Regions from separate parts of the Xylanimonas protaetiae genome, predicted to be linked through region 1. Evidence: riboswitches for the same ligand, from Rfam matches in the RefSeq annotation. Region 1 holds a riboswitch; each other region holds the start of a gene.
The links. Region 1 has a riboswitch for S-adenosylmethionine ahead of ET471_RS03925 (ABC transporter substrate-binding protein). Riboswitches for the same ligand answer to the same signal wherever they lie in the genome.

Region 1 (10,182 bases):
CCCGCGACGTCGCGCCCGTCGATCCGCACGGTCCCGGCGTCGGCCCGCTCGAGGCCGAGCACGAGGCGCGCGGTGGTCGACTTGCCCGAGCCGGACTCGCCCACGAGGGCGAACGCGGACCCGCGCGGGATCGTGAACGAGACGTCGTCGACGGCGGTGAGGGTGCCGCGGGCGCCGAGCGCGAACTGCTTGCGCAGGCCGTCGACGACGAGCAGGTCGGGCGCGGGCGCGGCGACGGCGTCCCGCTCGGCGACGCGCGCACTGGCCGTCGCGGCACCTGCGGCGCCACCGGGCCCGACCTCGTCGCGGCCGAGCGAGAGCCCTGGCGCTGCCGCGAGCAGCGCCTGCGTGTACGGGTGCTGCGGCGCGGCGAGGAGCTCTGCCGTCGGGCCCTGCTCGACGACCTCGCCGTCCTTGAGCACCACGACGCGGTGCGCGCGGTCGGCGGCCACGGCGAGGTCGTGGGTGATGAGCAGCACCGCGGAGCCGGCCTGCTGCGTGAGGTCCACGAGCAGGTCGAGCACGCGCCGCTGCACGGTGACGTCGAGCGCGCTGGTGGGCTCGTCGGCGATCACGAGCTCGGGGCGGGCGGCGAGCGCGATGCCGATGAGGACGCGCTGGCGCATGCCGCCCGAGAGCTGGTGCGGGTACTGCCGGGCGCGCGCCTCGGGGTTGTCGAGTCCCACGGAGCGCAGGATCTCGACGGCGGTCGCGGCGGCGTCGCGGCGGCCCGCGAGCCCGTGGATGCGCAGCACCTCGGCCACCTGCTCGCCGATGCGGACCACGGGGTTGAGCGCGACGCCCGGGTCCTGCGGCACGAGGCCGACGCGCGAGCCGCGCACGCGCTCCCAGGCACGCTGCGGCAGGCCGGCGAGGTCGAGGCGCCGGGACGCGTCGGCGCCCAGGGCGATGCTCCCGCCCGTCACTCCTCCGGCGTGCGGCAGCAGGCCGACGGCGGCGTGCGCCGTCGTCGACTTGCCCGAGCCGGACTCGCCGACGAGCGCGACGATCTCGCCCGGCAGCACGTCGAACGTCACGCCGCGGACGGCGTCGACGACGCCGCTGCGGCCGCGGTAGGAGACGCGCAGGTCGCGGACGGCGAGGACCGGCTGGGGCGCGGTGGCGCCGTCGGCGGCCTCCGGCGCGGCGGGGGCCGGGGTCGCGGGCGTCTCCGTGGGCACCCGGTTCGTCAGGATCGTCATCGCACTGCCCTCCGGTCGTGGGAGAAAGCGCGCCCGAGGCGTCCGACGGCGACCACGAAGGCCGCGATCACGACACCGGGCAGGGTGGAGTACCACCAGGCGGTGGCGAGGTAGTTGCGGCCCTCGGCCACGAGCGAGCCCCACTCGGGGGTGGGCGGGGCCGCGCCGAAGCCGAGGAAGCTGAGCGCGGACACCGCCAGGACGACGGCGCCGAGCTCGACGGCGGCGAGCACCAGCACGGGCCCGGCGGCGCCGGGCAGCACGTGCCGCAGCACGACGGCGGTCTCGCGCGCGCCGGCGAGGCGTGCGGCCTCGACGTAGGTGGCGCCGCGCACGCGCAGCACCTCGACGCGCATGACGCGGGCGAAGGTCGCGACGGTCGCGACGCCCACGGCGACGGCCACCTTGAGCGTGCCGAACCCGAGCGCCGTGACGACGGCCAGCGAGAGCAGCAGGCCGGGGATGGCGAGCAGCACGTCGGAGGCCCGCATGACGAGCGTGTCGACCCAGCCGCCCGCGAACCCGGCGACCAGGCCGAGCGCGCCGCCGACGACGAGCGAGATCCCGATGGCCACGAACGCCGCCGTGAGCGACAGCCCCGTGCCGTGCACGGTCCGGCTGAACAGGTCCCGGCCGAGGTGGTCGGTGCCGAACCAGTGCGCGGCGCTGGGCGCCTGGAGCTTGTCGGCGGGCACGCCCGTGATCGGGTCCTGCGCGGCGAACAGGCCGGGCGCGACGGCCCAGGCGAGCACCACCAGCACGACGGCGGCCGCGAGGACCGCGCCGGGACGCAGGAACGGCCGGGCCAGGCGCCGGGCGCGCGGCGCCGTCGTCGGGCTTCCCGCGGCGGCCCCGGCGGACGGGGCGCGGACGACGGACAGGACGCTCATGCGGCACTCCTCAGCTCGGCGGGGGCGGCGGGGACGGCGGCGCGGCCGGGCACCCCGGCGGAGCGGGAGCGCCGCGGCAGGCGCAGCAGGCCGCGGCCCGCGGCCGCCGTCAGGTCGATGCGCGGGTCCAGCAGCGGGTACGCGAGGTCGACGAGCAGGTTGACCAGCACGAACACCACGGCCGCGACGACCACGAGGCCCTGCACCACGGGGATGTCCTGGACGGTCACCGCCTCCTCGACGAGCCGCCCGAAGCCCTGGCGGGAGAACACGGTCTCGGCCACGACGGACCCCGCGAGCAGGTGGCCGACGAGCACGCCCAGCACGGTCAGCGCCGGGAGCACCGCGTTGCGCACCACGTGCCGCGTGAGCACGCGGGTGCGGGTGGCGCCCTTGGCGAGCGCCGTCTCCACGTAGGGCGAGCGCCACGCGGCGTCGAGCCCCTGCGCGAGCACCTGGGCCACCGACGCCGACGCCGGGATCGCCAGCGTGACGGCCGGGAGCACGAGGGACGCGAAGCCCTCGTTGCCCACCGCGGGGAACCAGTACCAGCGGAAGGAGAAGAGCTGGAGGAGCAGCAGCCCCACCCAGAAGCCCGGCACGGCCACGCCGAGCGGAGGCAGCGCGAGCAGCAGCCCGCGCAGCCGGTCGGAGCGGGTCCAGGAGGCCAGCAGGGCGACGCCTCCGCCGACGACGACGGCGATCACGAGCGCGAGCCCCGCGAGCGCCGCCGTCTGCGGCAGGGCCTGGCCGATGAGCTCGCGCACCGGGGCGCCGCTCGAGAGCGAGGTGCCGAGGTCGCCGGTCAGGGTGTGCCCGAGCTGCGACAGGTACTGCTGGAGCGGTCCCTGGTCGAAGCCGTAGCGGGCGCGGAGCGCCGCGACCTGGGCCGGGTCGACGGACTGGCCGGCGGACGCGTTGTCGAGCATGACGCTCACGGGGTCGGACGGGAGCAGGTAGAGCACCACGAACGACACGGTGAAGGCGGCCCACAGCACGGCGGCGGCCGCGAGGACCCGGCCCAGGACGTAGCGCGTCATGTCACTTCCCCGCGATCCAGGCGTCGTGGAAGAGCAGGCGGCTGGAGGCGTCGAAGGTCACGCCGTGGACGTCCTTCGCGACGCCGATGGACTGCGCGAGCTCGAAGAGCGGGATGGCGTAGACCTGGTCGAGCACGGCCTCCTGGGCCTTGCCGATCGCGTCGGCGCGCGCGGCGGCGTCGGCCTGCGTGAGCTCGCCGGCGAGGAGGCCGTCGAGCACCGGGTCGGCGCCGCGCTTGTTGAGGTTGCTGCCCTGGACGCCGAACTGCGGGCGCAGGATGTCGCCGTCGGCGCGCGTGACGTTGTAGTAGTACGTGTCGTAGTCGCCGCTCTTCTGGGCGGCCGTCTGCTCGGCCTGGGTGAGCTGGCGCAGCTCCAGCTCGACGCCGACGGCGCGGAGCTGCTGCTGGACGAGCTCGAGCACGGCCTGCGAGCCGGTGAAGTTGGGGGCGTAGATGACGTCGAACGACAGCTTCTGACCGTCCTTCTCGCGGACGCCGTCGGCGCCCTTCGCCCAGCCGGCCGCGTCGAGCGCGGCGGTCGCGGCGTCGGCGTCGAAGGCGAGGTCCTTCGAGAGGTCGACGTAGCCGGGCGTGGTGGAGGCGAGCACGCTCGTGGCGGGCTTGAACGCGTCGGAGAGCACGGTGTCGACGAGCTCCTGGCGGTTGATCGCCTGGCTCACCGCGCGGCGCACCGCGACGTCGGCGAGCGGGCCGCTGGCGACGTTGGGCTGCAGGACGAACACGACGCCCGGGTTGGTGCGCGTGAGCAGCGAGCCGCCCGCACCGGAGATCTGCTGGACGTCCTGCGGCAGCACGTCACCGACGGCGTCGAACTGGCCGGAGGCGAGGCCGCCGGCGCGGACGCCCGACTCGGGGACGATGGAGAAGTCGATCTCGTCGACGTAGGCGGCGCCCTCGTGGTCGGCGACGCCGGAGGCCCACGCGTAGTCGGCGCGCTTGGTGATCACGGCGCCCTGGTCCTGCGTGTACGACTTCAGGACGAACGGGCCGGAGCCGACGACCTTGCCCTGGAGGCGGGCGGCCGGGTCGGCGGTCGCGGTGGCGTCCGAGAGGATCGCGAGCGTGACGGTCGAGCTGGCCTGGAGGAACTGGGCGTTCGCGGCCGCGAACACGACCGTGACGGTGTGCTCGTCGACGACCTTGGTCTCCTGGTAGCCCGCGAGGTAGCTGGCCGCGAGCGGCGCCGACGCGCCGAGGGGGCCGGTGAGGGCGTCGAAGTTCGCCTTGACCGTCGTCGCCGTCAGCGGCGTGCCGTCCGAGAACGTGACGTCGTCGCGCAGGTGGAACGTGAACTGCGTCAGGTCGTCGCTGACCTCCCAGGAGGTGGCGAGCCAGGGCTTGATCTCGCCCGTCTCCGGGTCCTGGTCGGTCAGCGAGTCGGCGAGCTGGCGGGCGATGTAGATGCTCACGTTCGAGCCCACCTGCTGCGGGTCGACGCCCGACGGCGAGGCGCCGAGCGCGAACCGCAGCGTGCCGCCCTCGACGGGCGTGCCGGCGTCGGCGGAGGGCGCACCCCCGGCGGCGGTGCCCGGTCCGGCGCAGGCCGTGAGGGCCAGCGCGGGGGCGACGACGAGGGCTGCGGCGGCGAGGCGCCAGCGTGCGGGGACGGTTCGAGGCATGGGTGTCTCCAGGAAGGGGGTACGCCAAGGCGCGGCGTAGGCCGAGGGGACCCGTCAGGACGACGACGGGCAGCGGGGTCGAGGGGGACCGCCAGGGGGCGGTGTCGGGAGGTGCTGCGGGGCTGCCGCCCCGGGCCGCAGGTCGCGGCGTCGCGTGTCAGCGACAGCTACGACGACACAGGCTCCGGTTCATTGCTTCTCCTCCTGTCCCGCACGGGGCGGGGTTCGCGTGTTGTCTCGCCGACGGTGCCGGCGAACCTGGTCCTCACCCGGGGCACCCACCCACGCGGGGGGTTGCCGTCCGACAAGCCGGGGCTGAACGTCGGAGCTCATGACCACCGGGGCCGTGGGACCCCGGTACGCAGGACTCTACGAATCGACATTGTTGAGGGCAACACTCAACATTATCTATTTCACATGGCGAGACGGCGTCCCGCAGAAGGGTCCACCCCGGTCGATGCGAGACGCCCGCGCGCGCTGAAGTATCTTGATGTCGAGAAAACTCCGCCCCGCTGCACAGCAGCGCCGACGCACCAGGGAGCGACGCCGCCCATGGCCGGTCCGAGCACGATCATCTACACCCACACCGACGAGGCACCGCTGCTGGCGACGTACTCGTTCCTGCCGATCGTCCAGGCCTTCGCGGGCCAGGCCGGCGTCGAGCTCGAGACGCGCGACATCTCCGTCGCGGCGCGCATCCTCGCGCAGTTCCCGGAGCGCCTGACCCCGGAGCAGCAGGTCCCGGACGCGCTCGCCGAGCTCGGGCGCCTCGCCGAGGAGCCCACGGCCAACATCATCAAGCTCCCCAACGTCTCCGCGTCGGTGCCGCAGCTCAAGGCCGCGATCGCCGAGCTCCGGGCGCAGGGCTTCGACGTGCCCGACTACCCCGAGGCGCCGGCCACCGACGAGGAGCGCGACGTGCGCGCCCGCTACGACCGCGTCAAGGGCTCGGCCGTCAACCCCGTGCTCCGCCAGGGCAACTCCGACCGCCGCGCCCCCGGCTCGGTCAAGGCGTACGCCAAGGCGCACCCGCACCGCATGGGCGCCTGGTCGCCGACGTCGCAGACCAACGTCGCGACCATGACCGAGGGCGACTTCTTCCACAACGAGAAGTCGGTCGTCATCCCCGCCGACGACACCCTGACGATCCGCCTCGTCGCCGACGACGGCACGGTCTCCGTGCTCAAGAGCGGGCTCTCCGTGCTCGCCGGCGAGGTCGTGGACGGCACGTTCCTGTCGGTGCGCGCGCTGCGCGCGTTCCTCGCCGCGCAGATCTCGCGCGCGCAGGAGGAGGGCGTGCTCTTCTCCGCCCACCTCAAGGCCACGATGATGAAGGTCTCCGACCCGATCATCTTCGGGCACGTGGTCGAGACGTTCCTGCCCGCCGTGTTCGAGCAGTTCGGCGACTCGCTGCGTGCCGCGGGCGTCTCCGCCAACGACGGCCTGGGCGCCCTGCTCGCCGCGACGGAGTCGATGACGGACGGCGAGGCGGTCCGCCAGGCGGTGGCCGACGGGCTCGCCGCCGGCCCGGCCCTCGCGATGGTCAACTCGGACAAGGGCATCACCAACCTGCACGTCCCGTCGGACGTCATCATCGACGCCTCCATGCCGGCGATGATCCGCGGCGGCGGCAAGATGTGGGGCCCGGACGGCAAGGAGCACGACACGCTCGCCGTCATCCCCGACTCGTCGTACGCGGGCGTCTACCAGGCGGCGATCGACGACTGCCGTGCGCACGGCGCACTCGACCCGGCCACCATCGGCACCGTGCCGAACGTCGGTCTCATGGCCAAGGCGGCCGAGGAGTACGGCTCGCACGACAAGACCTTCGAGATCCCCGTGGCGGGCCGCGTCGAGGTCGTCGACGGCACCGGCGAGGTGCTCTTCGCGCACGACGTCGAGGCCGGCGACATCTGGCGCGCCTGCCAGACCAAGGACGCCCCGATCCGCGACTGGGTCGCCCTGGCCGTGCGCCGCGCCCGCCTCTCGGGCACCCCCGCGGTGTTCTGGCTGGACGCGCACCGCGCGCACGACCTCAACCTCATCGGCAAGCTCGAGCAGTACCTGCCGGAGCACGACACGGACGGCCTGGAGATCCACGTCATGGCCCCCGCCGAGGCGACCGCGTTCTCCTTCGCGCGCATGCGCGCGGGCCTCGACACCATCTCGGTGACGGGCAACGTGCTGCGCGACTACAACACCGACCTGTTCCCGATCCTCGAGGTGGGCACGTCGGCCAAGATGCTCTCGATCGTGCCGCTCATGAACGGCGGCGGCCTGTTCGAGACGGGCGCCGGCGGCTCCGCCCCGAAGCACGTGCAGCAGCTCGTCGAGGAGAACTACCTGCGCTGGGACTCGCTCGGCGAGTTCTTCGCGCTCGCGGCGTCGTTCGAGCACCTCGCGCAGACGACGTCGAACGCCCGCGCCCAGCTCCTCGCCGACACGCTCGACCGCGCGACCGGCACGTTCCTCGACCAGGACCGCTCGCCGGGCCGCAAGCTCGGCACGATCGACAACCGTGGCTCGCACTTCTACCTGGCCCTCTACTGGGCCCAGGAGCTCGCCGCGCAGACGACGGACGCGGAGCTCGCGGCCGCCTTCGGCCCGCTGGCCGCCGCGCTGGCGGCGTCCGAGGCGCAGATCGTCGAGGAGCTCCTCGCGGTCCAGGGCGCCCCGGCCGAGATCGGCGGCTACTACCGCCCGGACCCGGAGCTGACGAGCGCCGTCATGCGCCCGAGCGCCACGTTCAACGGGGCCCTCGCGTCCCTCTGACGCACCCGGCACGCACGGCGAGGCCCGCCGGTCGCACCACGCGACCGGCGGGCCTCGCCGTCGTCGGGCGTCAGGCGCCCGGGATCTCCTTGGCGAAGAAGACGTCGTCCGCCGTGCGGCGCACCTCGGTGTAGCCGCACGCCGCGTAGAAGGCCTGGGTGCGCCAGTTCCACGGCGGCGTCTCGAGGCCCCAGCGCCGGACGGCGGGGTACAGCTCCTCCAGGCGCGTCATCACCTGCCGGCCGAGGCCACGGCCCTGGGCCTCGGGCACGAGCCAGACCCGCCCGAGCTCCATGGCGTCCGCGCCGCGCGGGATGAGGATCGCCCCGCCGACGACGACGCCGTCCTCGGCGATCCGGTACACGTGCCCCCACCGGAAGGCCTGCTCGTGCCAGTCCGGGGAGTCGTACCCGGGCGGGCCGCCGGGCGGCGGGGGCGCCCCGTAGTTGACGTCGTCCTCGAAGGCGAGCACCGACGTCGCGGAGAGGACGTGGGCGTCGGTGGGTTCGGCGCGCTCGACACTGATCATCGCCGCAGTGTGCCAGCGGCCCTCCGGCCCGGACGGGCACGGGGCGCCATCGGCGCCGGGCTCACCAGCTCCAGCCGCGCGAGGTCAGCTCCAGCTCCTCGCGCAGCCGCTCCGACTCCCGCGAGACCTCCGTCGCCCGCAGCGGCGTGACGACGTCGAGCCCCGCGCGGCGGCACGCCTCCGCGAGCAGGGCGTCGTAGGCGGCCTGCGCCGCGCGCGTGTGGTGGGCGGCGGCGAACCCGTGCGACCCGGCCAGCTGCTGGATCTCGGCGGCCATCTGGCCGAGCCGGAGCTGGAGCACCAGGGTGTCGAGGGGGTCGCCCTCCCGGGAGCGCCGCTCCCGCTCCCGACGTCGGGACCGCTCCCGGAACGCGGCGCAGGCCAGGGCCGTCGCGACGACCAGCACCCAGATCGTGGCGACGACGACGAGAAGCTCGATCCGCGGCGTCATCAGGACCTCCTGGACACCAGGATACGAGCGCGACCGCCGCACGGAAAGGGCTGGCGCACGTGCCCTGACCTGCGTCATCATCGAGAGATGCCGACGACGACGCCGTTGTTCCGCGCTGCCCTGGCCGCCGTGGCCCTGCTCGCGCTCTCCGCGTGCTCCGGGCCCACCTCGGGCACGGCGGGCGAGGCGACCTCCGGCGCCACGTCGACGCCGGCCGTCGTCGCGGCCGGCACCTCCGGGCCCATCGCGCTCGGGGACCGGCCCTTCACCCTCACCGTCCCGGCTGGCTACGACGGGAGCACGCCGGTGCCGCTGGTCGTGGGGCTGCACGGCTACACGTCGGACGGCGGCGAGCTGAGCGGCTACCTCGGCCTGGCCGACCGGTCCGCGCAGGAGGGCTTCCTGCTGGCCACGCCGGAGGGCACCACGGACTCGGGCGGCGACCAGTTCTGGAACGCCACGAACGCGTGCTGCGACTTCGACGACAAGGACGTCGACGACTCCGCGTACCTGGCGCAGGTCATCACGACCGTGGAGGACCGCTACGCCGTCGACCCGGGCCGCGTCTTCGTCGTCGGGCACTCCAACGGCGGGTTCATGGCCCTGCGCATGGCGTGCGACCACGCCGACCTGGTCGCGGCCGTCGTGTCCGTCGCGGGCGAGCAGGCGGAGGACCCGGCGGCGTGCGCGCCCTCCCGGTCCGTCAGCGTGCTCCAGGTGCAGGGCAGCACCGACGAGACGATCTCCTTCACGGGCGGCAGCAACGGGCCTGGGCGCGGCTACCCGGGTGCGCAGGCGACCGTCGACGCGTGGCGCACCCTCGACGGCTGCACGGCGGCGCCGACCACCGGCGCCCCGCTCGACCTCGAGAAGGCCCGCCCGGGCGCGGAGACGACGGTCAGCACGTCGGCGGGGTGCGACGGCGGCGCCGAGGTCGCCCTGTGGACCGTCGTCGGCGGCTACCACGTGCCCTCCTGGACGCCGGGCGCCAGCACGGCGATCGTCGGCTGGCTGCTCGCGCACGGCCGCGCCGCCTGAACCCCGGCGCACCACCGGGCAGGGTGGCCCGGGAACGCCCTCGCACAGCCCGTGGCCCGCGCCTCTGCGGCCAACCGCGCGACGCCGCGGGGTCGCCGCGCCACACTGGCGGTGCGTGCCCGCCGACGTGTCGCCAGGGCTCGCGCCTGTGCGCAAGGCCTTGCTCGTTCCCTCCCAGGCCGTTCGAAGGGTGTCCCGATGGACCGCACCACGCTCGTCACGCTGGTCGTGATGGTCGCAGCCACCGTGCTGGCGCCGATCCTCTACACCGTGCTCTCCCGCTTCGTGCGGGTTCCCGTCGCCGTGCTCGAGATGTTCCTCGGCATCCTCATCGGCCCCTCGGTCCTCGGCCTCGCCGTCGTGACCCCGGGCGGGCTGGTCGACTGGCTGCGCGTCATGGGCGTCGTCGCCCTGTTCTTCCTCGCGGGCCAGGAGACGAACTTCAAGAAGCTCATGGGCCGCCCGCTGCGCACCGCGACGACGTCGTGGCTGCTGTGCCTGGTCATCGCCGTCGGCGCCATGTTCGCTCTCGCCTCGGTGGTGGACTTCGGCGGCTCGACGTCGGCCTTCGTCACCGCGGTGTTCATCGGCGGCGCCGTGGTCTCGACGGCGATCGGC
Region 2 (10,182 bases), 240 kb from region 1:
TCCTTGGAAGGCCGTTGGTCAGGATGAAAGTCCTGGTCAGCGGCCTTCGACGTTCCCCGGAGGTCCTCCAGCGAGAGGGCCTGAACGACCGTGATTCCACGTGAGATTCTCCCTGCACGCCGAGAACGGCGTGGAGGGAGCGCTACTCGAGCACGTGCAACCGCCCGTCCTCGGACATCACGTGCAGCACGAGCAGTCCCCGCAGGTCGGTCTCGGACACCACGGTCGGGCCGCACGGTGCATCGGCGCTGTCGCTGCCGCCGTGGTCGCTCCCGTCCTCGTCAGCCCCTTCGTCACCGTCGCCCTCGTCGTCGCAGCAGCACCCGGACCGACGACGCTCCCGCTCGCGCTCCTCCTGCTCGCGCTCGTCCCGCTCCCGGCCCTGTCGGCACGGCCCGCACGACCCCGTGCCGGACTCGCGGACGAGGATCGTGTAGTCGTCGAGCGCGTCCCAGCGAGCCTTCACCGTCCGGCGCGCATCGCCCTCGCCGATGGCGACGAGCTGGCGCACCCCCAGCAGCGGAACCGCCGCGCTCCGCCCGACCAGCCGCTCGAACACCATCGTGTTCCGCGGTGCTCGCGAGCTGTTTCGGTCCTCCAGGCGAGGCTCGGCCACCTCCGCCAGCGGCTGCTCCTCGCGTGCGTGGCCGCGACGCCGGTCGTCGTCGTACCGCAGCGCGAGCACGCTCGCCTCGTACGCGAACGGCGAGCACCGGATCTTGAGGTAGAGCGTGGTGACGTTGTCGGCGTGGTCGCGCACCTCGTAGACCCGGAGCTCGGCGACGTCGGAGCCGAACGGCGTCCACTCGACGTCGGACCGACTCACGGGCACGACCGGGCTCGTGACGACACCCGACAGGCCGTCGCGACCCTCGACGACCACATCGTCGGCGTGCGGGTCGTAGCTGATCACCACCTCGGGCGCGGTGAGGTCCAGGCTGACCGTGGTCTCGTGCCGCGTCTCCGCGTTCTGGGAGTGGTCGATCGAGGAGAACCCCAACGGGTGCACACCCTCGGCGCCGATCGGCACGGGCGAGATGTACGTCGTCGGCCCGACGCCGTCGACGTCGTAGACGGTGCGCGCGACGCCTGAGATGTCGTCGGTCGCCGTGAGCGTGACAGTGACGGCGGTCCGGTTCCAGCCAGCGGCGTTCGGCATGGGCCAGACGCTCGCCGTCGTCACCGGCGCGGTACCGTCCGGCGGCAGGATGCGCGCCTGGTCTGCCGGCGTCAGCTCTCGCGGGACGGAGGTGACCATCGGCGGCGGCGTGTAGCCACCGGCGCCGATCGCGCCGCCCCGGAGTCTGACGTTGAGCCAGTCGTTGCATGGCTGCAGATCGGCCTGAGTGCCGTCGCCGTTGACATCGAAGGGCACCGTGGGCTTGTCTGCGACGCCGTCGGCGTCCCAGTCGATCGGTCCGGCGGCGTTGGCGACGTTCACGAACGCGCCCGACGCCCCTCCCACGCCAGGGACCCACTTGGCCGTCGCGTAGCCGATCGCGCCGGGACCGAGCCCGACCGTCTCGTTGAGCGCGGCCTCCTTGAGCAACGCGAGAGCGACTCGGGAGTAGTCGAGCACGAACACGCCGCCGCGACTGATCCCGGAGAACTGCCAGACGTAGTTCATGACACTCGGGTAGTTCGGCTTGTTGTTCACGCCGTCGGTGCCGCCGTGGTCGAGCCCGAGGTTGTGGCCGAGCTCGTGCATGAAGGTGCCAGCCGTCTGCATGTCGGTGACGCCTGCGAACGTGCCGAGGCTGACGATGAAGTCCGACCCCGGTTGCCGGCCGACGCCGCTGTTGCCGGCCGAGGCCAGCTGGTGCGCCGCGACCGCGTACCGGAAGATCGGCGCGCGGCCGGACTTCACGACGCCGCCCGTGCGGTTCTTGAGCTTGTCGAACTCGGTCCAGTCGTAGTCGACAAGGCCGTTGTCGGCGTCGACGGTCCCGGTGCCCAGCTGGGTGACCTCGCCGACCGCCGCCGCCCGGCTGAGTCCACCCCAGGTGGCTCCGGTTCCGAAGCTCATGATGCTGCTCGGGCCGGCGTCGACGTGCAGGTTGATGCCGACCGCGCCGTTACGGGCGATGTAGGGCGCCGCCGCGAAGGCGTCGACGACTAGCTTGATCGCCGCGTCGCTGGGTCGGTGTGAGTGGGTGCCGTCCTCCATCCAGTCCAGGTGGACGAACAGGTCGGGCTTGCCGACCGTGGCGCCCATCGCGGGCAGGTCGACGAACTGCGGGCCGACGCCACCGCCGGGGTCGATCGTCGCCCCGGCGGTCTTCCAGGCGTCGGGGATGCCGTCGCCGGTGGTCGAGGCGTCGGCCACGACCCAGTGCGCGGTGGAGTCGTTGCCGGCGCCGTCGCCGACACGCACCACGCTCACGACCGCGGGACCGCCCTGGTCGTAGTTGTTACTGCCCACGTAAGGGTTGTCCCAGTGGAACCGCACGAGACCGGTCGATCCCGGGATGTCGAGGCGGTACCAGACGGTGCCCTCGGTGCCCGTCATGACGCCGTCCGACTCCGCCACCCCCTGGCCGGTGGTGCCGGGCTCGATACGCGGCGGCAGCGCGGTGCCCCAGGTGCCGTGCTGGATGCTGTCGTGGTCGGTCAACAAGGCGACGTCGAAGTCGTTCTGGATCTTGATCGTGACACTGCGCGCAGCCATGGGTGCTCCTTGAACGGGCGGGCCAGGACGCCCGCGAGTGGAAGGAGCGGTGGCCCGCCCAGGTGATACCTGACACCCGTAGGGCCCGGGCGATCGGACGAGAGAGCGGAACCCCGAGGCGCGCACGCGGCCGGGTGCCCGGGTGAAGTCCGGGCGCAGTCCCGCACGCCGGCCCTGACCCGCGCCGTCCTGTCGGCGTCGTCTGCTACGTTCTGCGACCAGGTCACGAGCTCAGCCCGCACGCCTCCGGACGTGGGCTGACGGCAACCGCGTTCCCGACACGGTGCCTTCCGGAGAAGACCCGGGTCGACGTCGTCCGACGTCGGCCAAGCACGGGGCAGCACCTCGCAGCAACGCGGGGTGAGCCTTCCGACGACGGAGGGACGCATGACGAAGTACACCCCCGGGTCCAGGTACGACTACCGGGTGGGCGACCACCGGTACGACCCCCGCGTGGTCGACGTGGGCGGGTCTCGGCTGCGCAGCGACCAGGCCGACTGGGCAGCATTCATGTTCGACGACGCGGCGCTCGGACGTCAGGCCGCGGCTGACAGGGCTGCCCTGGAGGCCGTCGTCGTCGCGCGAGAGGAGCAGGTGCACCGGCTCGTCGTCTGGACGCGGCTCGAAGGCCGGCGCGTGTGCACCTGCGGTCTGGTCCTCCAGATGCCCGAGCGTCTCCACGCCAGGACCGGCCACCGCGATCACCGGTGGGAGCACCTGACCGTCTATGTCGCCCAGGACGACGACGGTGCACCGTACCTCGCCTCGTGCGGGTCGTGCGGCGTGGCCGCCGAGACCACCGACCTGACCGAGGCGCGCGCGTGGTGCGCCCACCACGACTGCCCCTCAGCGCCACCGAACGACACCCAGGCGTCCGCCGCCGACGTCAAGACCAGCCCGACCGAGAAGGGAGCACAGGCTGTGGCAGCACCGACCAAGATCGTCGACGAGCGCGAGGTCATCCGCTGGATCGAGGAGGGTCGCACCTACCGCTGGATCCAGGAGGAGTACCGGCGCAAGTACGGCATCGAGACCGGCCTGGCGATGTGGTCGAACGTCAGGCTCCGGCGCGGCCTCGAGCCCCGCATCGCCCGCGACGACCAGCTCATCCCGTGGGAGGTCGCGCTCCAGCACCGGTCGAACTACAACCTGGCGATGTTGCGCGTCGAGGCACGCCGGAGGGCCGGTCTCGACCTGCGCGAGACCGACCAGCGCCGTCTCGACAGCTGGCTCCGCCATGTCGCCGAGGTCAACGCCGTCGTGCTCTACGACCCGCAGACGCCGGACGGGTTCTCCCTCGTCCCGCGCGAGACGGGCGACGACGACCTGATCCGCCAGCCGACCGACGCGCGGCTGCGGACGAAGCGGCACCGCGCCGACTGAGGCCCGCCTCAGAAGGCCGTTGGCCAGGAGGAACGTCCTGGTCAGCGGCCTTCCGTGGGCCCGGAACCTCTCGAACGCGGGACCGACCCAGTCGCGCCGACGTCGTCGTCGTGCGTCATCCAGCGACACGCTCCGTGCACGATCCGCCACGCCGCTACGGTGTCCGACTGGAAGCCGAGGACAAGGAGTGGTGATGCGCTGTTTCGACTGTGCGAGCGAGGCGACGGCGATGGCCGATGCCGTGGCGGTGTGCTCCAGCTGCGGTGCCGGGATCTGCCTCGAGCACACGCTCTCGGGCCACCAGGCGGAGCCCGTGACGAGCCCGGGCAACCCCTCGACCAGGCGGCTGCCGGGTCGTCGCCTGTTCTGCCGGGCGTGTGCCGACGGGTACGTCGTGGACAACGGCTTCGCCGAGCGGGTCGACGCCGCGCTCGTGCCCGCTGTCTGACGCCCTGAGGACGACGTCCCCTCGGCGGCGCACCCGTACCGCGCCGTCAGGTCACCAGCCCGCGTCGGTACGCGTAGACGACCGCCTGCACCCGGTCGCGCAGCTGGAGCTTCGCCAGGATGCGCGAGACGTACGTCTTGACGGTCTCGGGGCTGATGACGAGCGCGTCCGCGATCTCCCTGTTGGACAGCCCCTCGGCCACGAGGCGCAGCACGTCGAGCTCGCGCGGGGTCAGGGCGTCGTCCGGCCCCGCCTCCGCCGGGCGGATGCGGGCGGCGTACCTGCCGACGAGCTGCCGGGTGACCTCGGGAGCCAGGAGCGCGGCACCGGTGGCGATCGTGCGGATGCCGTGGAGCAGTTGGTCGGTGGATGCGTCCTTGAGCAGGAAGCCGCTGGCCCCGGCGCGCAGGGCCTCGTAGACGTACTCGTCGAGGTTGAAGGTCGTCACGACCAGCACCTTGACGGGGTGCGCCACGCCGGCGCCCGCGAGCAGGCGGGTGGCCTGGATGCCGTCGAGCACGGGCATGCGGACGTCCATGACGACGACGTCCGGAGCGAGCCGGCGGGCGAGGTCGACCGCCGTGCGGCCGTCGCCGCACTCCCCGACGACCTCCAGGCCGGGCTGGGCGTCGATGATGGTGGCGAACCCGGTGCGGATGAGCGCCTGGTCGTCGCAGACCAGCACCCGGACGGCCGCGGTCACGAGCGGCTCGCCCGGGGGATGCGGGCCCGCACGACGAAGCCGCCGTCGGGCCGCCGGCCGGCCGAGAGCTCTCCCGCGAGCGCCTCCACCCGTTCGCGCAGCCCGGTCAGGCCGCGCCCGGCTCCGGCGGGTGCCGGGCTCGGGGCGGTGGCAGGGTCGGTGCCGACCTCCACGGTGATCTCCTCTTCGTGCTGGTGGACGACGACGACCGTGCGGCTGCCGTGGGCGTGCTTGAGGGCGTTGGTCAGGGCTTCCTGCACGACGCGGTAGGCGGCGAGCCCGGCGCTCCCTGCGGCCGTCGTGGCGCCGAGGTCCTGGGTCAGCTCGACCGGCTGCCCGGCCCGGCGTGCCTGGTCGACCAGGGCGCCGATGTCGTCGACCGATGGAGCCTTGCCCGCGCCGGCCGCGGCCGGGCGGTGCGGGTCCAGCACGTGGAGCAGGTCCCGCAGGTCGGTGGTGGCGAGCCGGCCGGTGTCCGCGATCGCGTCGAGCGCCTGCTGGAGCCGGTCGGGTGTCGCGGTGAGGTAGCGGGCGGCCTGGGCCTGCACCACCATCGCCGTCACGTGGTGGGTCACGACGTCGTGGAGCTCTCGGGCCAGGCGCGTCCGTTCCGCGGCGAGCGCGTCGTCGGCGACGTGCCGTCGCCGCTCGGCCTCTCCGGCGCGGGCCGCACGGAGCCAGGCTCCGCCGACCCAGGCGAGCACGCCGAGCAGGAAGAAGGTGACGAACCCCGTGACCCCCTCGTCGGAGCCTCGCAGCGTGAGCCCTGCTGCGAGGGCGAGGTACGCGGCGGTCGTGGCGGCGGCGGTCGCGCGACGGTGACGCTCCAGGTGCAGCCCGGTGCTCGCGAGCGACAGCGCCAGCGCGGCGCCCGTGACCAGGTGGTACGCGCGCAGCTGGTCGAGGGCGAAGCCGCCCGTCACCAGCGTGAGGCTCGCCAGTGGCCACCGCCGTCGCAGCGCCAGGGGCAGGCACTCCAGGGCGAGCGCGACCGCGGCCAGCGCGTCGAGCGGGCGCGTAGGCAGGTCGCCCAGCTGCATGCCGTGCGGCCGGAGCGCGGGCACCAGCGAGGCGACCAGGAGCGCCAGCCCTGGCGCGAGGTCTCGCACGACGACGGGGAGCCGGCGCCAACGGCGCCGGCTCTCGGCCAGAACGCTCACCGGGAGAGGGTAGCGGCCACGGCTCGACGCCGGGGGAGCCGCATCGGCACCAGACGGCCGCGTCGTCGGGCGACGACGAGGAGCGCGGCCGCTGCCGTTAGGCAGAGGACCACGGCGTAGAGGCTGGCCTCGGGCCCGAACTCGCCGCCGGTCACGAGGACCGGTCCCGAGATCGTCGCGTCGAGGAGGCCTGTGTGCGTGCCGTTGCCGGACACCTCGGTGCTGAAGATGCCGGACTCGGCGAAGTTCCAGCCGAGGTGGAGCCCGATCGGGAGCCACAGCCGCCGCGTCGCGACGTAGGCGGCGGTGAGCATGCCACCGGCCTCGACGGCGATGGCGATCGCGCCCGCGAGCGTGGCGTGGGGGTTGGACAGGTGGACGAGGCCGAAGACGAGCCCCGTCGCGACGAGCGCGACCCAGGTGCCGCACCAGCGTTCCACGTGCCGGAAGAGGACGCCGCGGAACAGCAGCTCTTCGGTCGCCGCGGCCATGGCCATGATCCCGACGAGCCCCAGCGCGCCGCTCGGCGAGCCCAGGCCGGAGACCCGGTAGTCGCCGAGCGCCGCGATGGCCGCGATGACCAGCGTGAACAGGGCGACGCCGGCGAGCGTGCCCCAGCCGAGCCCCGAGACGGCGCCGGACCGGCTCACCTCGGACGCGGGACGCCGCTCGGTGCGGCGCACCACCCAGCCGTAGCCGAGCACGGCGCCCACGGCCACCGCTACGCCGACGACGAGCGTGAGCCAGGCGCTGGAGGCCACGGCGCCGAGGGCCAGGCTTCCGACGAAGGAGATCGCCACGACGGCGAGGATCTGCGCGAGGAGTTTCATGTCCTCGACGCTAGGGACGGGCCGCTCTCGTCACATCGCCCTGGGGTGGACGATCCGCGGTAGCTCCGACGGGGGACAGGCGGCCCGGGTGGCGCGTCCAGGGCCTTGTCGCGGCCCACGGCCGGCGGATGCGAGACTGCCCCGCGTGGATCCCCTGACCTTCCGTGCCGCGACCCTCGCCGACGTCGACGAGCTCGTCGGCTTCTGGCTGCGGGCGGGCGAGAACGCGTCCCGGCCCTCGGACCGGCCCGACCTGGTCCGGCGGCTGGTCGCCCGGGACCCCGAGGCCGTCATCGTCGCGGAGCTCGACGGCAGGATCGTCGCCACGGTCGTCGCCGGCTGGGACGGTTGGCGTGCCAACCTCTACCGGCTCGCGGTGGAGCCGGGCCTGCGCGGGCGGGGCCTTGGGCGCCGCATGGTCCAGCTCGCCGAGGCCCGGTTCCGGGAGCTGGGCGCCGAGCGGTTCAGCGCGATGGTCCTCGACCACAACGAGCTGGGCCAGTCGCTGTGGAGTGCCGCGGGCTACGTGGCCCAGGACGACTGGAGCCGCTGGGTGAAGGCGGCCGACGCCTAGGGACGCGGCAGAGCCGGCCTGCTTCTGCGCGTCTTCGCCAGGTACGCACCCGTCGATCCTGGGCGGCTCCAGTCGAACGGTGCGAACGCGGCGCCGAGCGCCGCCTCGTGCCGCGGCGTGTGCCCCGGGACGCGGGTGAGGATGCGCTCCACGGCGAACAGGTCGAAGAACCCGTCAGCGAGGGCGAACAGCTCGCGCAGGTGCTCGGGCGTCTCGAACGCGGGCGCCAGGTCCAGCCGGAGCAGGCCCCAGGCGACGTCGTTCCACGTGTCGGCGGGCCGGCCGAACATCTCCAGCGTGCCGACTGCCGTGCCGCTCGTCCGGTCCACGACCGCGAACCGCAGGTACCGGTTCGCCTCTCCGTCGGTGAGCCAGAACGCGATCGCTTCCTGAACCTGCTCCGTGTTGACGCAGCGGAAGTCGGACGTGCAGTGGTCGGTGTTGAACAACGGCCAGGCCTCCGGGGCCGCGTAGCAGGCGAGCAGGTCCTCCGCGTCGTCTTCGCGGACCCGGCGGAGAGTGAAGCTCGCCGTCCGGAGGACGGGCGGCAGGGCGTACGGGTCGACGCCGGGCGACGTCGCGATGCTGGCGAGCAGCCTGGACCAGCCGCCACCGGGCTGGGACACGACGCAGAACTCGTTCTGCTCCGGATCGTGCATCACGACGAAACCATCGCCGTCCTCGTCGTAGAACTCGTCGAGCCGTGTCGCGCCGAGCGACTCCGCGCGGGCGACGCCCTGGGCCAGGTCGTCGACCTCGACGTCGAGGTGCAGCCGGTTCTTCGGGGAGTTCTTCGGCTCGGGCACCACCTGGAACAGCAGATGCGTGCTGCCGGCGTCCACGACGCCGCCGGGTGCAGGGCGCCAGCCCCATGGACGCTCCAGCAGGTTGCCCCAGAAGCACGCCAACGTGGCAGCGTTCCGGCAGTCGAAGGAGATCTCCTGGATGGTTGCGCCGCTCGTCATCCGCAGAGTGTTCCAGGGCGGTCGTCGCGACGGCGACCACCTGGCGCCCCCCGGGCTCGCTCTCACGCGAGCAGCGCCGCGAGCGCCCGCGCGACGGACGCGCTCGACTGCGGGTTCTGCCCGCTGACGAGCCTGCCGTCGACGACGTGGTGGTCGCTCCACGGGTCGGCGACGTCGACGTCCGCGCCGAGCTCCCGCAGCCGTGACTCGACGAGGAAGGGTGCGAAGTCGGCGAGGCCTGCCTGCTTCTCCTCCGCGTCGGAGAACGCCGTCAGGCGGCGTCCGGCGACGGCGGCGCTGCCGTCGGGGCGGGTCGCCGCGACGAGCGCCGCGGCGCCGTGGCACACGATGCCCAGCGGCACGTCCCCGTCCAGGGCCGCGACGAGGAGCCGTCCGGACGCGGCGTCCGACGAGAGGTCCTGCATGGGACCGTGCCCGCCCGGGTAGTAGAGCGCGTCGTAGTCGGCGATGTCGACGTCGGCGACGTCGAGCGGGGCGTCGAGGCCCGGGACGGCGGCGAGGCGCGAGCGCTCGGCCTTCGCGTCCGCGGCGGCGGGGGACAGGCTGGCCTCGTCGACCACCGGTGCCACGCCGCCCGGCGTCGCGAACGCGACGCGGTGGCCAGCGGCCGTGAGCAGGCGGTACGGGGTGAGCAGCTCCTCGGCCCAGAACCCGGTCGGGTGCTCGGTGCCGTCGCTCAGGGTCCAGGTACGCGCGCTGGTCACGACGAACAGGATGGTCGACATGGCTGACTCCTCGCTTGGTGGGGCGTGCACGGTGCCGCCCGGCAGCCAGGTCAACCGGGCGCCGGCGATCGCGCTTCCGTTACCCTGCCGATGTGAGCCATCAGGATTCCGATGGGCTGGGTGACCTCACCCTGTGGCGCAGCTTCGTCGCCGTCCACCGCGCCGGGTCGGTGTCCGCGGCCGCCCGGTCCCTGGGCACCGCGCAGCCCACCGTGACCGGGCACCTCCAGGCGCTCGAGCGCGCGCTGGGCGAGGTGCTGTTCGAGCGCGGCGCCCGCGGCGTCGTCCCGACGCCCCGCGCCGACGACCTCGCCGGGCGCCTCGCCGCGCCGTTCGACGCGCTCGGCGCCGTCCTCGCCACGGCCCACGACGGCGGTGCCGCGCGCGACGGCGTCGCGGCCGAGCGCCCGGTCCGCCTCGGCGGCCCGGCCGAGTTCCTCGCGCACGTGGCGCTGCCGGCCCTCGGCCCGGACGTGGCGGCCGGCGTCCGCGTGCACGTCACCCCCGGCGTCACGACCGACCTGCTCGACCTCCTGCGGTCCGGGCGCCTGGACCTCGTCGTCGCCACGTCACGGCCGCCCGGCCGGCGGCTGGTCGCCGAGCTGCTCGGCGACGAGGAGCTCGTGCTCGTCGCCGCACCCGGCGTCGTCGACGGCGCCGCGGTCGAGCGGGACGGGCCCGCGGCGCTGGACCCCGTCCCGCTGC
Region 3 (10,182 bases), 970 kb from region 1:
AGCAGGTCGAGCACCTGCGCCTGGACCGACACGTCCAGGGCGCTCGTCGGCTCGTCGCACACGAGGACCTGCGGCTCGGGGGCCAGGGCGCGCGCGATGGCGACGCGCTGCCGCTGCCCGCCGGACAGCGAACGCGGGTGGCGGGCGAGCACCGACTCGTCCAGGCCCACACGGCGCAGCAGGCGCACCGCCCGGGAGCGGGACTCGTCCGCGCCCAGCCCGAGGCGCAGCGTGGACTCGGCGATGACGCGGTCCACGGTCCAGCGCGGGTCGAACGAGCTCAGCGGGTCCTGCGAGATGAGCTGCACCAGACCACGACGCGGCCGGCGGGCCCGCTCGGGCTGCGGGGACCACGCCTCGCCCCGCACGAGGACCTCGCCGGCCTCGGGCTCGAGGAACCCGAGCACCAGGTTGACCAGTGTGCTCTTGCCTGAGCCGGACTCGCCCACGATCCCGAGCGTCTCGCCCGCTCCGAGCTGGAACGACACGTCGTCGACCGCTACGTGCCGGCCGTGCCGGCCGTTCGCGAAGGAGCGTGTCAGGTGCCGCGCCTGCAGCACGACGTCGGACGCGTCGGGCGTGCGCTGCGGCAGGCGCTCGCGGACGAACGTGGTGGCCCGCTCGCCGTTCGCGCCGCCGCCGGGCGCGTCGACGGCGGAGGGGCGCACCAGGCGGAAGCCGCGCGACGAGGCCGACGGAACCGCGGTGAGCAGCGAGCGCGTGTACTCCTCGCGCGGCGCGCCGAGGACCTGCGCCGTCGGGCCGCTCTCGACGACGACGCCGTCGCGCATCACCAGGACGTGGTCGGCGATGCCCGCGACGACGGCGAGGTCGTGCGAGATCAGCAGCAGCCCCGAGCCCTCGGCGACGCGCGCGGCGAGGGTGTCGAGCACCTGGGCCTGCACCGTGACGTCCAGCGCCGTCGTGGGCTCGTCCGCGATGATCAGGCGCGGGTCGCCCGCGATCGCGGACGCGATGAGCGCCCGCTGGCGGAGCCCGCCGGAGAGCTGGTGCGGGTACTGCTCGGCGCGGACGTCGGGACGGGGGACGCCGACGGCGGTGAGCAGATCGATGGTGCGCTCGCGGGTCCGCGCCCGCGGCACGACCTGGTGGGTGCGCAGCACCTCGGCGATCTCGGCGCCCACGGTGCGCAACGGGTCGAGGGAGACGAGCGCGTCCTGCAGCACCATGCCGATGCGGCCGCCGCGGATGGTGCGCCAGCGGGGCTCGCTGAGCGCGGTCGCGTCCTCGCCGTCGATCTCCAGCCGGTCTGCGGTGACGGTCGAGCGGGGGCCGGTCAGCCCGAGCAGGGTGCGGGCGGTGACCGACTTGCCTGAGCCGGACTCGCCGACGATCGCCACGCACTGGCCGGAGTGCACGGTGAACGACACGCCGTCGACGGCGCGCGTGCGACGACCGGGGCCGAGCGCGAAGTCCACCGTGAGGTTCTCGACGCTGACCAGCGGTGTCGCGAGGGCGGCCGGCGTCGTCGGTGCGGCGGGGAAGGTGGTGGCGCTCATGACTGCCTCCCGTCGGTGCGGGCCTGCAACCAGCGGCCCAGCACGGTGAACGCGATGACCGACCCGGTGATGAACACGCCGGGGAACACGCCCGCCCACCAGGCGACCCGCAGCACGTCCCGGGACTCGGCGAGCATCACGCCCCACTCGGGGATGGGCGGCTGGGGCCCGAGCCCGAGGAACGACAGCCCGGAGACGGCGAGGATCGAGGTACCGATGTCGATCGCGGCGAGCACGGGCACCGCGGTCAGGGCGTTGGGCAGCACGTGCTCGCCCAGCACGGCCCACCGGCTGCGGCCGAACACCGCCGCGTGCGCCACGTAGTCGGCGCGCGTGACGACGAACGTCTGCGAGCGCACCACGCGGGCGTACAGCGGGATGCCGGCGATGCCGATCGCGACGGCGACGTTCCAGACGCCGGGCCCGGTGAACGTGACCACGAGCATGGCCAGCAGGATCGCCGGGAAGGACGACACGACGTCGAGCAGCCGGGTCAGCCCTTCGTCGAGCCACCGGCCGACGCGGCCGGTGAGGAACGCGCCGGACAGTCCCGCGCTCACGCCCAGGACGGTTCCCAGCACGACGCCGATGGCGGTGGCAGCCAGGCCGATGAGCACGGAGTAGCGCGCGCCGTGGACGACCCGCGACCAGACGTCGCGCCCGAGGCGGTCGGTGCCGAACCAGTGCTCGCCCGAGGGCGCCCGGAGGCCGACGGTCAGGTCGCTGGAGTACGGGTCGAAGCGGGCGAGCACGCCCGGGAACGCGACCAGCACGGCGAGGAACGTGACGACCACGAGGGCGACGGCCACGGGCACAGTGACCCGTCGGCGGGCCGAGGCGACCCAGGGAACCCGGGGAGCGCGCGGGACGGCCTTCGGGCGTCCCAGCAGGGACGTGGCACTCATCGGGCACCTCGCAGACGGGGGTCGACGGCCGCGTACAGCACGTCGAGCGTGGTGGAGACGACGACGTAGACGGTCGCGGCGAGCAGCACCACGCCGAGCACCACGGGGACGTCCTTGTTGGTCACGGCGAGCAGGGTCACCGAGCCGAGGCCGGGCCGTCCGAAGACCTGCTCGGTGATCACCGCGCCGCCGAGCAGGCCGCCGACGAGGCTGCCCGCGACGGTCATGCCGGGCACCAGCGCGTGCCGCAGCGTGTGCCGCCACACGACGAGGGACTCGCGCACGCCACGCGCGCGCACGGTGACGACGAACGGTTCGAGCATCGTGCGTTCCATGGCCTCGCGGAGCACCTGGCTGAGCAGGCCCGCCGTCGGCAGGGCGAGGGCGACGGTGGGCAGCACGAGCGACTGGACGCCGGTGCCGCCCGCGACCGGGAACAGCCCCAGCCCGAACGAGAAGACCATCAGCAGCAGGATCCCGGACCAGAACACGGGCACCGAGACGAAGACCAGCTCCAGGGTCGACAGCACCGCCCGGACCGCGCGGTGGCGGCCGATCGTCGTCGTCGAGAGCACGACGGCGAGCAGCGTCCCCAGGGCGCCCGCGCTGAGCGCGAGGATCATCGTCGAGCCGATCTGGTCGGAGATCACCCGAGCACGGGCTGGCGCTGCACGTAGGACGTGCCGAGGTCGCCCTGCACGAGCCTGCCGAGGAACTGGACGTACTGTGCCCACGGGGAGCGGTCGAGCTGCCACTCGGAGACGAGCGCCGCCCGCAGCTCGGGGTCGTTGAGGTCGCCGGCGAGGATGTCCGCGACGGACCCGGGCACGGCCTGCAGCGTCCAGAACGCGATCGTGGCCGCCGCCCACAGCACCACGACGCCGGACGCGACCCGGGTCACCAGCCGGCGCACGACGGGGTGCGTCCCGCGGGCGGGTGCCGCCCCGGCGCCCGCGCGAGGCGCGGGCCCGGGGGAGGACGGCTCGCCGGTGCTGCGAGGCTCGACGGCGAGCGAGGTCACTGCTGGACCCACACGTCGTAGGAGCTCGCCGGGGAGTCGAGCTGCGGCTCGAAGGACAGGCCGCCGACCGTGTCCTTGGCGGCCACCGTGTATACCGGGTGGTACAGCGGCACGTAGCGCGCGTCGTCCACGACGGCGGCCTGGATCGCGTCGAGCGCCTTCTTGCGCGTGGCGGGGTCGAGCGACGCGCGGCTCTCGGCGACGAGCTCGTCGAGGCCGGCGGTCGCCTGCGTCGCCCCCGCGTACAGGAAGCCGTTGCTGGTGAAGACGTTGCGGAAGAGGTTCGACGGGTCGGCGGTGGGCAGCGTGTTCGGGTAGACCGTCCACGTCCCCTTCGCGAGCTCGTCGGAGAACGCCGCACCGGTGATGATCTGGACGTCCAGGTTCAGGCCGATGTTCTCCTTGAGCTCGGCCTTGACGGCCTGGAGCAGGACGTCCCGCTCGTCGCGCACGTACGGCTCGGGGTACCCGACGACGATGGTCAGGCGCGTGCCGTCCTTGGTGCGGTAGCCGTCGGCGTCGCGGCCGGTCCAGCCGGCCTCGTCGAGGAGCGCGTTGGCGCCGTCGACGTCGTTGCCCCACGTGCCGACGAGGTCCTTGTCGAAGTACGGGCTGTCCGGGCCGACGCTCGAGTACGCCCTCTGGACGGTGCCGAGGTACTGGCCCTGGATCAGCGCGTCGAGGTCGAAGCCGTCGCGCAGCGCCTGGCGGACGCGGACGTCGTCGGCGGGGGCGATGCGCGTGTTGATGTTGAGGCTGAACGCCGTCCCGGTGGTCGGGCCGGTGAGGTACTGGAACCCGGCCGCGTCCTTGAACACGGTGGTGTCGGTGACCTGGACGTTCTCGATGACGTCCACCTGGCCGGCGGTCAGCGCACCCGTGCGGACCGTGGCCTCGGGCAGGTAGCGGTACGTCACCTTGTCCAGGTGCGCCGGGCCGGTGTGCTGGGCGTACCCGGGGCCCCAGGCGTAGTCGGAGCGCTTGGTGAAGACGATCTGCTGGCCGGCCTGCCAGTCGCTGACGGTGAACGGGCCGGTGCCGATGAGCTCGGCGCTCGGCTGGCAGAGGTCGCCGTCGACGGCGAGGGAGGTGGGCGCGAGGATCGCCGAGCTGATCGTGGCAACGCCGTCGAGGAACGCGCCGTCGGGCTGCTTGAGCGTGACGACCAGGGTGTGGTCGTCCGTCGCCTCGGAGTGGTCGTAGGCGACGAAGTAGGGGCGGGCGTTGAGGGTGGAGCCGTCGGCGACGAACAGGTCGTAGTTGTCCTTGACGATCTGCGCCGTCAGCGGGGTGCCGTCGGAGAAGGTCACGTCGTCGCGCAGGTGGAACGTGTACACGGTCTCGTCGTCGGAGATGTCCCAGGACTTGGCCAGCCACGGCGTGTACGTGCCGTCGGCGGCCTTGCCGACGAGCGACTCGGCGAAGTTGCGGATGATCGGGTAGGAGTTCTGCTGCCCCGAGCGCTGCGGGTTGTAGCAGACCGGTTCGACGCTCACGCCCCAGGTCAGGGAGCCGCCGTCCACGGGGGTCCCCGTCGGGGCCGTGCCGCCTGCCGAGGTCGAGGCGGCGGACCCGCCCGAGCAGGCGCCGAGCGCGAGGGCTGCGGCGAGCGTCAGCGCGGCCGCGGCGGTCCGTCGAGTCGATCGGGTGGTGACGATGGGCATGGGAAGTCCTCACGGGTGTGACTGCGGACGGTCGTGGCCGCGCAGCCGTGGCGGGGTGGAGCAGGGGATAAGGCAGGGGACAGGCGCCGAGGTCAGGCGCCGGCGGGGACCAGGGCCTCGCGGCGACGGATCGCCGGGATCAGGCCCTCACCGACCCAGCGGGTCTCCTCGAGGTTGGGGAACCCGGAGACGATGACCTCGGAGACGCCGATGCGGCGGTACTCCTCGAGGCGGTCGGCGACGTCGTCGAACGAGCCGACGAACCCGAGCGCGGGGCCTCCGGCGACCAGGCCGAAGCCGCCCCACACGCCGGGGGCGATCCAGAGGCTCTCGGGACGGGTGACGTCGGCGTCCGCCAGGAGTGCCTGCCCGCGCTGCTGGCCGACGGACTGACGCTGGACGAGGAACGACCGGAACTGGGCCTGCTTGGCCGCGTCGACGCCGTCGAGCAGCGCGAGAGCGTCGCGCTCGGCCTGCTCGTGGGTGTCGCGGACGAGAACCCAGGACCGGACGCCGAACCGGACCTCGCGGCCCTGGGCCGCGGCCAGCCCCCGGATCCACTCGATCTTCTCCGCGAGCTGGTCGAGCGGCTCGAGCCACGACAGGTACACGTCGACGTGCTTGGCGGCGACGTCGCCCGCGTAGCTGGACGAGCCGCCGAACCAGACCTCGGGCTGGTCGGGGACGGGCGTGCCGCGCACGGTGTCGAGCGTGGCGTCGCGCAGCGTGACGTGCCGGCCCTCGCGCTCGACGGTCTCGCCGCGGAACAGCGCGCGGTACACGTCGAGGAACTCGTCGGTGCGGGCGTACTGGTCTTCCTTGTCGCCGAAGTCGCCGTGCTTCCAGGCCTCGGGGCCGGGCTCGCCGGTGACGACGTTGAGGGAGAGGCGCCCGCCCGAGATCCGCTGCAGGGTGGCGGCCCGGTGGGCGGTGTAGGCGGGCGTCGTGGTGCGCGGGTGCAGCGCCACGAGGAACTTCAGGTTCCTCGTCACGGCGGCGAGCGACGCGGCCAGGACCCACGGGTCCTCGCAGTACGAGCCCGTCGGCACCAGGACCGACTCGAACCCCGTCTCCTCGAGCGCGAGCGCGACCTGCGTCAGGTACGACAGCGACGGTGCGCGATACGGGGCGGTCGGGGCGCCGTCGTCGACCGGCGCGATGTTGGTGCCGCCGTGCAGGACGTCGCGGGACTCACCCGCCGACGGGAGGTACCAGTGCAGGCGCAGGGCGTCGCTCATCGCAGTTCCTGTTCCCCGGGCGCTGGAGCCCGGTGGGCTGTGCTTGCGCACGCGAAGACGTGCGCCTGGTCGTCACCCGGGGCACCCCGCCACAGGGGAGGGTTGCCGCCCGACGAGCCGGGGCTTGGCGTCGGGACTCATGACCGCAGAGGCGGTGCCAGATCGCATCTGACCTGGCAGAACGGGAAGGTACGAACTGTTGCCGTCGTCGTCAACGGAAGGAAATGAGTTCCCGCATTGTGGACAGTTTCGCTTCAGAAAGTGGCGCCGCGCACCGGTTGCCGACCAGGGGCGCTTGCCGGAAGTGTCGTCCCCATGGCCACGCTCCTGCTCGCGCTGATCTATCTCGCGTTCATCAGCCTCGGGCTCCCGGACTCCCTGCTCGGCTCCGGTTGGCCCGCGATGGAGCAGGATCTCGGCGTCCCGCTGTCGTATGCGGGGCTGATCGCCATGGTGATCTCCGCGGGGACGATCGTCTCGAGCCTGCTGTCGGACCGGCTGACGCGCCGGTTCGGCGCGGGGCGCGTGACCGCCGTGTCGGTGCTGGTCTCGGCGCTGGCGCTGCTGGGGTTCTCGCTCGTGGGGTCGTTCTGGCCGCTGCTCGTGCTCGCGGTCCCGTTCGGGCTGTCGGCGGGCGCCGTCGACGCCGCGCTCAACAACCACGTCGCCCTGCACTACAGCTCGCGGCACATGAACTGGCTGCACTGCTTCTGGGGCGTCGGTACGGTCATCAGCCCGTTCATCATGTCGCAGGCGCTGAGCTCCCAGCACGGCTGGTCCGGCGGGTACCGGACCGTCGCGTTCCTCCAGCTCGGCATCGGCGCGATCCTCGTGGCGACGCTGCCGCTGTGGCGCGGCCAGCTCGCGCAGACCGCGGAGCTGCGCACGACGGCGCGGGCGCTGCGGCTGCCCGAGATCCTGCGCATCCGCGGTGTGAAGTCGCTGCTGCTCGCGTTCTTCGGCTACTGCGCCGTCGAGGGCACCGCGATCCTGTGGAGCGCGTCGTACCTGGCCATCGAGCGCGGCGTCGCGACCGCGACCGCCGCGCGCTACGCCTCGTTCTTCCTCCTCGGCATCACCGTGGGCAGGTTCCTGGCCGGCTTCGTCGCCGACCGCGTGGGCGACCGGGGCATGATCCGGCTCGGCCTCGCGCTCATGGTGGTGGGCATCGTCGCCGTGTGGCTGCCCGTGCCGGGCACGGCGCTCGCGCTCAACGGGCTGGTGGTCACCGGGCTCGGGTGCGCCCCGATCTACCCGGCGATCATCCACTCGACGCCCAGCAACTTCGGCGCGGAGAACTCCCAGGCGATCGTCGGCGTCCAGATGGCGGCCGCGTACACCGGGTCGATCGCGATGCCGCCCGCGTTCGGGCTCGTCGCGAACCATGTCGACATCGGCCTGTTCCCGCCCTTCATGCTGCTGCTCACGGTCCTGGTCGCCGTGATGAGCGAGCGCGTGGTGCGGCGGACGGCGTCCTCGCCGGCCGTCGCCGCCTGACCCGCGCAAGGCAGGCCACCTGACCCGCGCAAGGCAAAGGGCGTCCCATGACGCCGCAGACGGAGACGGTGCCCGCGCCGACCCGCCCGGTCGCTGGTTCCATGGAGGCGTGAACGACACGCCCGACGCCCGGTCGAAGCTCGTCCCCGCGCAGCTGAGCCTGTGCGCGGGCGGCCTGGTCACGACGTGGACGGACCGGCCGCGCCTGTGGTCCCTCGACGACGACGGCCTGCGCCGGGCGATGTACGAGGGGCTCCTCGCGCGCACGCAGCGGGCCGACGGCCGCTTCCGCGAGGTGGCCCTGCTCGACGAGGAGCGGGGCGTGCTCGTCCTCGCGCCGCGCACCCGCGCCCCGGACGCCGACCCGCGCGGCGCGTTCGACGGGGTGACGATCCCGCTCGGCACGCCCGGCAAGCCCCGCGACACGACCATGGACGACGTCGCCGACGGGCTCCGACGGGCCGTGCGCTTCACGGTCGCGTCGGGCGGCTACCTGCTGCTCGAGGCGGGCGGCTGGGACGCGCCCGCGGAGCCGTACTGCCTGTTCGTCGCGGCCGACGACGAGATCCGCCTCGAGGCCGCGCCCGCCCCGGCGGGGTCGCAGTTCTGGTCGGACCACGTCACGGCCGGGCAGCCGGTCGCCTCGGTCGCGGCGCCGCGCTCCGACGCCACGCTCGCCGTCGTCTGGCGCATGATGTGGGACGTGGCGCTCACCTGGGACGTAACGCCCTGGGACCTGGCGCTCACGTACGGCGTGCGGCCGCCGTCCGCCTGACGGGTCTCAGTCGACGGGGCGCCCGCCGGCGCGCAGGGCGTCGATGAGCCCGGGGAGCGCGTCGACCGTGCTCTGGTTCAGCACGTGCAGCAGCACGACGTCGCCGGGCTTCGCCGCGGCCAGCACCCGGTCGCGCACGGTGGCGCCGCCGGGGTTGCGCCAGTCGTTCGGGTCGACGGTCCACAGGTCCACGGACAGGTGCTCCGCCGCGGCGGCGGCTCGCACCGCGGCGTCGACCGCACCGTACGGCGGCCGGAACGCCGTCGGGCGCACGCCCGTGATGTCGGTGAGGAGCTGCTGCGTCGTGGCGAGCTCGGAGGCGAGCGCCTCCGGCGTCGCCTTCGTCAGGTCGGCGTGCGTCGTGGAGTGGTTCCCGAGCCGGTGCCCCTCGGCGAGGATGCGCCGCACCGTGTCCGGGTGCTCGCGCGCCCTGTCGCCGACGACGTAGAACGTGGCGTGGGCGCCCTTCGCGCGGAGGATGTCGAGGATCTGCTCGGTGTGCCCGCCCGGCCCGTCGTCGAACGTCAGGTGCACGGCCTGGTCGCCCTCGAACGCGCCCGGCGTCGCCTCCACGGTGGTGAACGGCAGCGCGGTGACCGGGAGGGTGACGACGTCGGAGCCGCCGCCCGCGGCGCGCGCCTGGAGCTCGGCGAGCACGGCCTGCGAGGCCGCGGCGCGGTCGAGCCGCGCGCCCTCGGCTCCCGGCGCGACGACGGTGCCGGTCATGACGATGCGCAGCGCGGGCTGGCGGTCGGTCAGGGCGGCGACCGCGTCGATGTCGGCGCCCAGCCCGGCGGCGTCGACCCCGACGGACGCGACGCCGCCGGCGACCGTGACGGGGAGCGCGGCGAAGACGGCGTCGGGCGCGACGGTGCTGCGCGTGTCGCCCGCGGCGAGCACGAGGGGGCGCTCGACGGCGGTGCCGACCGTGGCCGCGGCGGCGGTGAGGTCGGCGGACGTGACCGCGGCCGCGACGGGCGCCGTGGGCAGGTCCACGGACGGGGCGTCGTCGCGGACGGCGGCGGTCACCGCCTCGACGGCGGCGTCGACGTCGAGCCGCCGGCCCGGGACGTCCGGGCGGACGACGACCCGGCCGGCGGCGTAGGCGATCGACGCGTCGGTGGGCGCGGCGGTGACCTCGTCGGCCAGCGAGGTGAGCGCCGCCTCGAGCCGGTCCGGGTCGAGCCGGTCGCGGGGCGGGATGACCTCCTCGAGGCCCCACACCGCCCGCGTCTGCGTGACGAGGTCGTCCCAGAACGAGCCGTCGCGGCCGGCGGCGAGCAGCCGGTCGTGCAGCTCGTCGGCGGGGTCCACCAGGCCGAGCGTCGCGAGGGTGGGGTCGTGGGTGGCGGACCCGGCCGTGAGCGTCCGCGTGGTCGCGGCGCGCTGGTCGGCGACGGCCCGCGCCGCGGCGGCGCCGTCGGACCAGACCTCGGAGCGCGCGAGGTCCGCGAGCCGCAGCCCGACGACGGGGCGGTCCGTGGCCACGGCGTCGACGGCCAGCGGCGCCCCGAGCACGACGACGACCGACGCCGCGAGGGCGACGCCGACGCGGCGCAGGA

Region 2: linked by a shared signal. The riboswitch ahead of ET471_RS18130 (hypothetical protein) and the one ahead of ET471_RS03925 (ABC transporter substrate-binding protein) in region 1 are both predicted to bind S-adenosylmethionine.
Region 3: linked by a shared signal. The riboswitch ahead of ET471_RS17430 (LLM class flavin-dependent oxidoreductase) and the one ahead of ET471_RS03925 (ABC transporter substrate-binding protein) in region 1 are both predicted to bind S-adenosylmethionine.

What each region holds. Positions count from the first base shown of each region.
Region 1 is NZ_CP035493.1:864,052-874,233, forward strand. Features, by position in the region: gene ET471_RS03910 (dipeptide ABC transporter ATP-binding protein) at 1-1,202, opposite strand, end outside; gene ET471_RS03915 (ABC transporter permease) at 1,199-2,092, opposite strand; gene ET471_RS03920 (ABC transporter permease) at 2,089-3,132, opposite strand; gene ET471_RS03925 (ABC transporter substrate-binding protein) at 3,134-4,774, opposite strand; SAM riboswitch class IV at 4,999-5,111, opposite strand; gene ET471_RS03930 (NADP-dependent isocitrate dehydrogenase) at 5,327-7,546, shown strand; gene ET471_RS03935 (GNAT family N-acetyltransferase) at 7,617-8,075, opposite strand; gene ET471_RS17880 (hypothetical protein) at 8,137-8,526, opposite strand; gene ET471_RS03945 (CE1 family esterase) at 8,614-9,564, shown strand; gene ET471_RS03950 (cation:proton antiporter) at 9,763-10,182, shown strand, end outside.
Region 2 is NZ_CP035493.1:625,317-635,498, reverse strand. Features, by position in the region: gene ET471_RS02780 (OmpL47-type beta-barrel domain-containing protein) at 143-2,668, opposite strand; SAM riboswitch class IV at 2,890-3,007, shown strand; gene ET471_RS18130 (hypothetical protein) at 3,056-4,051, shown strand; gene ET471_RS02770 (DUF2180 family protein) at 4,245-4,499, shown strand; gene ET471_RS02765 (response regulator) at 4,546-5,202, opposite strand; gene ET471_RS02760 (sensor histidine kinase) at 5,199-6,362, opposite strand; gene ET471_RS02755 (CPBP family intramembrane glutamic endopeptidase) at 6,359-7,192, opposite strand; gene ET471_RS02750 (GNAT family N-acetyltransferase) at 7,191-7,766, shown strand; gene ET471_RS02745 (VOC family protein) at 7,763-8,731, opposite strand; gene ET471_RS02740 (type 1 glutamine amidotransferase domain-containing protein) at 8,794-9,477, opposite strand; gene ET471_RS02735 (LysR family transcriptional regulator) at 9,570-10,182, shown strand, end outside.
Region 3 is NZ_CP035493.1:3,754,985-3,765,166, reverse strand. Features, by position in the region: gene ET471_RS17450 (dipeptide ABC transporter ATP-binding protein) at 1-1,520, opposite strand, end outside; gene ET471_RS17445 (ABC transporter permease) at 1,517-2,425, opposite strand; gene ET471_RS17440 (ABC transporter permease) at 2,422-3,075, opposite strand; gene ET471_RS18295 (ABC transporter permease family protein) at 3,072-3,446, opposite strand; gene ET471_RS17435 (ABC transporter substrate-binding protein) at 3,443-5,110, opposite strand; gene ET471_RS17430 (LLM class flavin-dependent oxidoreductase) at 5,203-6,348, opposite strand; SAM riboswitch class IV at 6,383-6,493, opposite strand; gene ET471_RS17425 (MFS transporter) at 6,664-7,845, shown strand; gene ET471_RS17420 (hypothetical protein) at 7,955-8,620, shown strand; gene ET471_RS17415 (polysaccharide deacetylase family protein) at 8,627-10,182, opposite strand, start outside.